3 regions of the Marinomonas sp. genome follow, and region 2 is predicted to be linked to each of the others. Evidence: predicted binding sites of a transcription regulator. Region 2 holds the regulator's gene; each other region holds the start of a gene.
What was found. The regulator sigma-54, encoded in region 2, starts transcription at its own class of promoters, with help from an activator protein. The targets are predictions, from matches to a motif close to TGGCACNNNNNTTGCTNT.

Region 1 (3,185 bases), 2.0 Mb from region 2:
GCCTTTTTCAACGGCTTTTCGCAGGTCGACATTGGTCGCTGCGACGACTCTAACATTGACTTTAATCGCGGAGATGCCGCCGACTCGTTCGACCTCTCTTTCTTGTAAAACGCGCAATAACTTACTTTGACCAGCTAGGCTTAGTGTGCCAATTTCATCTAAGAAAAGTGTACCACCATTGGCTCTTTCAAAGCGACCGGGACGACTGTTTGTTGCCCCTGTGTAGGCGCCTTTTTCAACACCAAAGAGCTCTGTTTCCATCAAATTTTCAGGAATGGCGGCACAGTTAAACGCCACAAAAGGGCCTGTTTGGCGGCTGAATTTATGCAGCATGCTGGCAAAAAGTTCTTTGCCCACGCCAGATTCGCCAGTGAATAATACGGTGGCATTGGTTGGGGCGACTTTTTGTAACGAGTGATTGGCGGCGGTGAAAGCAGCGGAAACCCCGATCATTTTAGGTTGATCATCGAGTGCTTCTGGCTCCATTTGGTCGAGCTGCGGGTCTGGTTTGGTGCTGATGTCGGCATCGTTGGTGGTGACATTGAGGAAACGAATGTCGTCTTCGATATTGTCCCAAAGCTCAGCGGATTTGCCAATGACTCGACAGATAGAATGTCCCATGGATTGGCATTCTACTTCTCGGAAAATCACTAAAGAACCCACTAAACCAGAGACATAACCGATGGCGTAGCCCAATTCCATCCAGCAAGCCGGTGAGCTGCCAATGCCGTAAGCGGCAATGTTTTCTTCGTCTTCACTGCTGTGGTGCCAAATAAACTCGCCATCGTAGAGACCTTTTTCGGTATCAAATTCGAAGTGAACCGTTTCCACTTTGACGACGCCTTCTAGCCCATGAAGATGCGTACCAGCTTTGAAAATAGAGGCAGGGTCTGAATCGGGCCAGCGTTTTTGAATGAGCTCCGCATCACGAAGGCCTGACAAATAACCTGTTCGAGTAAGAATGTCGCGCGATTTGTCGAGGCCAAGAGAATCGATTATTTCGCGACGTAACAGACCAAACGATGAACTGTGGATCAGCAACATGCGCTGATCGTCTAGCCAAATACGACCATCGCCCGGCGAAAAAAACAGGCATTCGGTTAGTTCTTCCACGGTGGGCGCATGTTGGCCATCTAGCTCACGGGAGCTGCCTTTAAGGAGGATTTTTTGGTTGTTCTTGGCCATGTCTGCCAAAGAAATACGGTGAGAGTTTGTCATTATTATTTTTCCTCTTCCATCCGATTGATGAAATGATTAAGTGTTTTTTTCTTAGTGTTGATTGAATTTAACGATATCGTCAAGCGTGTTGTGTGTAATTTAATCTATTTAGCAATGAGTGCTTTACATCGAAACTCTTAAAAAACTTTATTTATCAATAAGATAAGTTTTATTTCTGATGTGTAATAAATATAAATTATATTTCGGCATAGGTATTGCTGTGGTTTAGTAATAAGTAATGTTGGAACGATATGAATACTTAATGTCGCTGAACTTTCGCTGGCGTTAATTTGTCCTAGTAAAAATGATGTTACGAATAAAAATAAACAGGAGAACACACATGACAGTATCTGTACTTGAATCCAAAAAGTGGTCCGGCAAATTTTTCACAGGCGACTGGGTTGCCGCGTCTAACAAGCAAGACGTGCTAGAGCCAGCAACAGGGAAAGTATTGAGCGAAGTGGGGATTGCGTCGGCAGACGACGTGTATTCGGCGTGTCAGCGCGCCAATGAAGCGCAAAAGGAATGGCTGAAAGTCCCACCAAGAGATAAGGCCGCTTTGTTCCATAAAGCCGCCGCTTTCATACAAGAAAATTTTGATGAATTGGCCTTGTATGTGGCGCGTGAAACGGGCGGTATCATTCCAAAAGGCCAGCATGAAGTAAAAGAAGCCATGTTGATTCTTCAGTTGGCTGCCAACATGACGCTAGAGCCAAATGGTCTGACATTGCCTTCCGTTCCAGAAAGAATGTCTTATGCCAAGCGTAAACCGATTGGTGTGATTGGTGTTATTTCGCCTTTTAACTTTCCATTAATCCTTTCTATTCGTTCTATTGCGCCGGCACTGGCAACCGGTAACGCAGTCGTCACCAAGCCTGATCCACAAACACCGGTGACAGGTGGTTTTCTTTTAGCACTTGCCCTAGAGGCGGCGGGTTTACCAAAAGGTTTGTTCCAAGTTCTGCCCGGTGCGGTTGAAGCCGGTGAAGCCCTTTGTGCAGCACCAGAAATTGGAATGGTGGCGTTCACTGGGTCTACTGCGGCAGGTCGTAAGGTTGGCGAAGCCTGTGGTCGTAATCTGAAAAAAGTGTCACTTGAATTAGGTGGCAAAAGCTCGCTGATTATTTTGGAAGACGCTGATTTAGATGTTGCCGCCAGTAACATTGCCTGGGGCGCGTATTTCCACCAAGGCCAAATCTGTATGGCATCTGGTCGTATCCTTGTCCAAGAAAGTATCGCTGATACACTAACGGCTAAAATCGTCGAAAAAGCAAAGCATTTACCCGTCGGTGATCCCGTTTCTGGACAAGTCGCTTTAGGGCCGCTAATTAATCAGCGCCAGCTAGAAAAAGTACATGCGATTGTTCAAGACTCGGTCGCGGCGGGCGCTAAGCTAGAAGCAGGTGGAACGCACGAAGGGCCTTTCTACGCACCAACGGTGTTGAGCAATGTGAAACCTGGAATGCGCTCTTTTGACGAAGAGATTTTTGGTCCTGTGGTGAACATCGTGACATTCAAAAGCGACGACGAAGCGGTTGCCATGGCGAACAATACGCAATATGGCTTAGCGGGTGCGGTGATTTCAAACGATCTTTCTCGCGCACAAGGTATTGGTGCTCAGTTGCATGTTGGTTTGTTGCATATCAATGATCAAACCGTCAATGATGAATGCATTAACCCATTTGGTGGTTGCGGTGCATCGGGTAACGGCAGCGCGGTGTGTGGCCCTGCGGATTGGGATCTTTATACTCATTGGCAATGGGTGACGGTGAAACAAGCGGCAACGCCTTATCCTTTCTAAGGTGTTCTTGCTTAAGTAAATCTTAGCAATAAAAAGCCTCATCTCAAGAGAAATGGGGCTTTTTTACTATTGGTTCTATTGTTTGTTTGCAATGGTGGTTTTGAGCTCTTCAATAAATGTCTGAATGATGGCGGATTGTCGTTCGCGATGCAGTGTGATGCCTATG
Region 2 (3,185 bases):
TGAAACAATTCATTAACTTCAGTGTATTGGTTACATCAGCTATGTTTGCTCATTATAGCTATGCACTCCCTGATGACATAAATAAGCCACTAGAAGTCCAAGCTGATGAAGCACAGTTCGATCAAAATTCTGGCGAGGCCATCTATAAAGGTAACGTCTTTGTTAAACAAGGATCCATTGAAATCCACGCCGAATATCTAAAAATATCGACTGATGCCAACACTCGAAAATTCAGCAGTTTAGAAGCAACAGGCACACCTGCAAAATTCAGTCAACAAATAGACTGGAGCGGCAACATTGTGATCAGTAAAGGAAACGAAATCCATTACTCAACAAGCGAATCGAAATTGGAAATTTTTGGCAAAGGCTTCTTAAGTCGAATGCAAAATTCCATCACTGCAGATTACATTCTATATATGATCCAAGATGGAACCTTCAGTGCAGAGAAAAAAGATTCAGGGCGGGTAACCATGACATTGCAACCGCAAGCACCAGAATCCAAACCAGCGCCTGAGGCCAAAAAATAAATGGCTATTTTAGAAGCAAAACACTTAGCAAAAAGCTATAAGAAACGCCAAGTCGTAAAAGATGTGTCTATTTCAGTTGAGTCTGGCCAGGCTGTTGGCTTATTAGGCCCAAATGGTGCAGGTAAAACCACTTGTTTTTATATGATAGTGGGAATGGTTGCGAACGATGCTGGCGGTATATTTATTGATGGGCAAGACATCACAAATGATGTCATGCATACCCGAGCCCAAAAAGGCATTGGCTACCTTCCACAAGAAGCCTCTATTTTTCGTAAAATGTCAGTTGAAGATAATATCTTAGCCATTTTAGAAACCCGAAAAAAACTAACAAAAGCAATGCAATTAGAAAGACTTGAAGAACTCTTAGAAGAATTTCATATCACCCATATTCGTACTAACCTTGGCATGGCGTTATCAGGCGGAGAAAGACGTAGAGTAGAAATCGCAAGAGCGGTTGCGATGAACCCTAAATTCATCCTACTTGATGAGCCCTTTGCCGGCGTAGATCCAATTTCGGTCGGAGACATAAAACACATTATTAAACACCTCCAAGAAAGTGGAATAGGTGTTCTAATTACCGATCACAATGTTAGAGAAACATTAGACATCTGTGATAAAGCTTACATTGTTGGCAATGGCTACATCATCGCATCTGGAGATGCAAATACAGTCATCAACAATGAACAAGTAAAAAAGGTCTATTTAGGCGACGACTTCCGCCTGTAACCCCTTATCATTGCAGTAGAAAGGGAGTAGTATGCATAACTCGTTCCAATTCATTCAAATAGAAGAAAGAGTTGCTCCATGAAGCAGTCTTTACAATTAAAGCTCGGCCAACAACTGACCATGACACCACAGCTGCAACAAGCCATTCGCTTGCTTCAGCTTTCTACGTTGGATTTAAAGCAAGAAATACATGAGTTCCTTGAATCTAATCCACTACTTGAGCTTGACGACGACGAACAAACACATAGTGACATCCCCGCTAGCATAGAATCAAAAAGTGCGACAGACACAAACATCGATAATAGCGAAGAAGCACGTGTAGAATCAGAGTGGACAGAAAGCATTCCTGAAGAGCTATCAATAGACAGTAACTGGGATGACACTTACCAAAGCTCAGCGGCCGCAGTTAGTGACCATAATAGTTATGAAGGTGATGGCGACTTTGAAAGCCGCAACGCACCGGCAGAAAGCATCCAAGATCACCTTATCTGGCAGCTAAACTTAACCCACATGTCGGATCGAGATATTGAAATCGCTTACGCTATCATTGAATGCGTTCAACCTGATGGCTACCTAAGCATTTCTCCCGATGACATTTGGGAATCCCTTGGCACTGAACTAGAAGATTTAGACATAGAAGAAGTCATCGCTGTGCAACACAGATTGCAACACTTTGATCCTGTTGGCGTATGCTCAATTGATCTACGCGACTGCCTTCTTGTGCAACTAGAAGCATTCCAGAGCCACCCGCTATACAAGAGCACCTACAATCTCATTGATCATTATCTGCCTCTATTAGGCAATCGAGACTTTACTCAGTTAAGCCGTAAAACAAAATTAAAGGACGAAGCATTAAAAGAAGTCGTCAATTTGATTCAACAGCTCAATCCACGCCCAGGCTCAGTAATTGATGCCGACGATACAGATTACGTTATTCCTGATGTCACCGTGAAAAAGCGTCATGATGTATGGCAAGTTGAATTAAACAATGACGCTTTACCGCCCATTAAAATAAATGAAACCTACTCTGCAATGGCGAGCACCGCGGCAACAGCCGAAGACGCAACTTACATAAAGACCTCTCTCCAAGAAGCTAAATGGTTTATGAAGAGCTTGCAAAGCCGCAACGAAACGCTATTGAAAGTCGCTAGCTGCATTGTAAGTCGACAAATCGATTTCTTCGAACTAGGTGAAGAAGCTATGAAACCCATGGTTCTTCACGATGTTGCCGAAGAAGTCGGCATGCATGAATCAACCATTTCTAGGGTAACAACACAGAAATACATGCACACACCAAAAGGTATTTTTGAGCTGAAATATTTTTTCTCAAGCCATGTAAATACTGCCTCTGGTGGAGAATGTTCTTCTACAGCAATACGAGCTATGATTAAAAAGCTTGTATCTGATGAGCCAGCAAAAAAACCGTTAAGTGATAACAAACTAGCTGCTATTTTAGCAGACCAAGGCATACAGGTTGCTCGACGTACTGTAGCCAAATATCGAGAGGCGATGAACATCCCTCCTTCCAATGAACGAAAACGACTGATCTAACGGAAAACATTTTATCATGTCATTGAAATCATTATTAAAAGCGGAACTCGTTCTCGCAAAACAAGATATCGTCAGTAAAAAACGTGTGCTCGAAAGCATTGCCGAAGTCGCGTCCAACCGACTTCATTGTGACAACGAAGCGGTATATGACGCATTACTCGGTAGAGAGAAGCTAGGCAGTACAGGCATAGGCAATGGCATCGCCATACCACATTGTCGCCTAGAATCCGCAAATCATACCGCTATTGTTATTATGTCACTACAACACCCTATTGGTTTCGATTCTATCGATAAAAGAGCAGTCGACTTAATATTTGCATTAATTGTTCCGCCTCACGAGTGCGACCAACACCTTGCGACACTAGCTCAAATAGCAGAACT
Region 3 (3,185 bases), 1.6 Mb from region 2:
AGACAGTACTTATGCGCCCGACGCAAAAGCACGTATGTATTATTTGCGTGAAATGGTGGCGCGTCATGAATTACAAGTTGCGCACTATTACCTGAAAAGGAAAGCACCGCTTTCTGCACTGCGCCGCAGCCAAGAAGTTATTCAACACTATCCAAGCACACGCTCTGTAGAGGAAGCATTGGCGATTAGTGTTCAGTCATATAACGATCTGAAACAAACAGATTTGGCACAAACCAATCTTGCCGTGTTAAAACAAAATTTTCCAAATTCATCCTATGTAGACAATAAAGGTAACTTTATAGCGTTGAAGCTACCAAACGACGCTGATCCAGGTTTTTTATACTGGGTTACATTTGGAATGATTGATTAATAAAAATTAAAGCCGCTTAGTGAGCAGGAAAGAGTATATCCTCTTGCCCTGCTTCCCAAGCGGCATACTTAACCATCACCACAGATTTGAACATCTCTGAATTAACAAATTCTGCCAGCCAACGCTTAACATTATTGTATTGTGATAACTCAAACCAACCTTGGTTAACTCCTGAAAATTGGCGAATAAATGGAAATACAGCAATATCCGCTACACTCATGCTTTCTCCCAATAAAAACTCATTTCTGCTTAAACGCTTATCTAATCGGCGTAAAAAAACTTCGCCTTTATCACGATAATAGCTTTCGCTCGATTCAGGATATCGATCTGCATATTTATAACGATCTAACCAATGTTTAAAAAATTTATCGTTATACGCTATCCATGCCTTCATCTTATTTTGCTGATTACCTTTCAATGGCCATAATTGATTCACTAGATCGCTATCACCCGACTTAGAGAGCGCCCAAATAATAATATCCAAACTCTCAGGGTATCTAATCCCATCTACATCAACAAGTTGTGGCACACTTGATCGCCCGCCTAACTCCAGCAAGGCAGCTGGCTTAGACTTTAAAACCACTTCTCGTAACTGCACAGATACTCCTAAGAAAGCAATGACATAGCGAGCTCTCATCGCATAAGGGCAACGCCTGAACGAATACAAAACCGGCAACAAAACAATCTCCTGTATTTAATAAATTACGGACATAAAAAAACCATGCGCACAATAAACCTCTTACATAATATAAGGTGTTAAAACGCATGGTTTTTTACTAGATCAAAAGCTCAATTATACTGGAGTGACATTCTCAGCTTGTGGGCCTTTTTGACCTTGAGTCACTTCAAACGTTACTTTCTGACCTTCTTGTAGCGTACGACGACCATTACCATTAATAGAACGAAAATGCACAAAAACATCAGGACCGCCTTCACGCTCAATGAAACCAAATCCTTTTTCGTCATTAAACCACTTCACAATACCTGATACTAACTGACCTGACATAACAACCTCATTATTTATGTTGCTCTTAAATGAGCAATCTCTTAACTACGCGAAAAGCAATTAAACCTTAAGCGACTTTTAAATGTTAAGTGTTTTAAGTTGCAAATGCGCTTAAAACATACATTAACTCATCGATAATATGTCGTTAAAAACAAAATAGAAAGCAGATGAAAAACAAGTATTGTTAAAAAAAGTAATAACACTGAGACCAGATAAAAAGATCACACTTATAGGAAGCACCTCTCAAATTAAAGCACCATCGCACTACTAAAGAAAACACCCAAAACACCAAAATAGTGCAATTCAAAAAAATATCCATTTTATAGCACCAAAAAAAAGCACAACTGGAACAGTTATTGCTTTTCACAAACGAAGTTTTAAATTTACTTATAAAATAACCAATAAAGCCCCAAAATAAAGCACTTATGGACAAGAGCAAACCGTTTCGGTGCAACAATAAACGTTAGGAGCCATCTGTGATATCCACAAACAGTGCAGTAGACATGCTAGTGTCCAGTTCAAACACCCTTTTTATACTACTAGGCGCCATCATGGTATTTGCCATGCACGCAGGATTCGCTTTTTTAGAAGTCGGAACCGTACGCCATAAAAATCAAATCAATGCTTTAGTCAAAATAATGACCGACTTTGCGATTTCCGCTCTCGTTTATTTTTTTGTCGGTTATCAAATAGCTTATGGTATTAATTTTTTCGATAGTGCCGCCGTGCTATCACAAGAAAATGGTTATAGCTTAGTAAAATTCTTCTTTCTTATGACCTTTGCTGCCGCGATACCAGCCATCATTTCGGGTGGTGTCGCTGAACGCGCAAAATTCTATCCTATGCTCATTTCTGCAGCAGTCATTGTAGGTATTGCTTATCCATTTTTTGAGGGCATTGTATGGAATAGTAACTATGGCCTTCAAGATTGGCTAGAAAAACAATATGGAGCACCTTTTCACGATTTTGCAGGCTCCGTTGTTGTTCATGCTTTTGGTGGATGGGTTGCGCTTGCCGCTATCATCTTACTGGGTACTCGTCGCGGCCGCTTTAGACATGGCAAATTAGTCGCATTCGCACCGTCAAATATCCCATTTTTGGCATTGGGCGCCTGGATACTTTGCATCGGTTGGTTTGGCTTTAATGTCATGTCAGCACAAACTTTAGATGGTGTGAGCGGCTTAGTCGCCGTTAACTCTTTAATGGCAATGGTAGGTGGAATTATCACAGCCATGCTATTTGGTAAAAATGACCCAGGGTTTATCCATAATGGTCCATTAGCTGGTTTGGTTGCCATATGTGCAGGTTCCGACATTATGCATCCAATTGGTGCTTTAGCCTCTGGGGCATTTGCTGGTGCGATATTTACCATTCTATTTACTATTCTTCAGCAAAAATTCAAACACACAGATGACGTTCTAGGTGTTTGGCCTTTACATGGTGTTTGTGGAGCCTGGGGCGGCATTGCAGCGGGCATTTTTGGATCCGAATCACTTGGTGGGCTAGGTGGAGTTAGCCTCTTATCCCAGCTTCTAGGGAGCTTAGGTGGCATTCTGATAGCAACACTAAGCGGATTCGTTGTTTATGGAATAGTTAAATCTATGAGTGGTTTACGTCTAAGCGAAGAGGATGAATTTAATGGCGCAGACTTATCCATTCATAAAATAGGGTCTATTGGCAAAGAATAACGACCTCTCTTGCATATATGCATATTCCGCTGATTCCGGACACTGGTACCGTTTTAATCCGGACACCTTTTTCCCTTCATTTTCTCAGTTTCTAGTTTTACTCCATGTGTCCGGATTGCGC

Region 1: ACO05V_RS05205 (benzaldehyde dehydrogenase) is a predicted target of sigma-54. The motif match lies at 1,423-1,440, and genes of this name have one in related genera.
Region 3: ACO05V_RS07290 (ammonium transporter) is a predicted target of sigma-54. The motif match lies at 1,722-1,739, and genes of this name have one in related genera.

The regions. Positions count from the first base shown of each region.
Region 1 is NZ_OZ245329.1:1,140,361-1,143,545, forward strand. Features, by position in the region: gene ACO05V_RS05200 (sigma 54-interacting transcriptional regulator) at 1-1,218, opposite strand, end outside; gene ACO05V_RS05205 (benzaldehyde dehydrogenase) at 1,559-3,019, shown strand; gene ACO05V_RS05210 (LysR family transcriptional regulator) at 3,095-3,185, opposite strand, start outside.
Region 2 is NZ_OZ245329.1:3,118,344-3,121,528, forward strand. Features, by position in the region: gene lptA (lipopolysaccharide transport periplasmic protein LptA) at 1-527, shown strand, start outside; gene lptC (LPS export ABC transporter periplasmic protein LptC) at 1-16, shown strand, start outside; gene lptB (LPS export ABC transporter ATP-binding protein) at 528-1,253, shown strand; gene ACO05V_RS14845 (RNA polymerase factor sigma-54) at 1,332-2,804, shown strand; gene ptsN (PTS IIA-like nitrogen regulatory protein PtsN) at 2,821-3,185, shown strand, end outside.
Region 3 is NZ_OZ245329.1:1,545,288-1,548,472, reverse strand. Features, by position in the region: gene ACO05V_RS07305 (outer membrane protein assembly factor BamD) at 1-370, shown strand, start outside; gene ACO05V_RS07300 (glutathione S-transferase) at 387-1,049, opposite strand; gene ACO05V_RS07295 (cold-shock protein) at 1,164-1,376, opposite strand; gene ACO05V_RS07290 (ammonium transporter) at 1,853-3,064, shown strand; gene istB (IS21-like element helper ATPase IstB) at 3,162-3,185, opposite strand, start outside.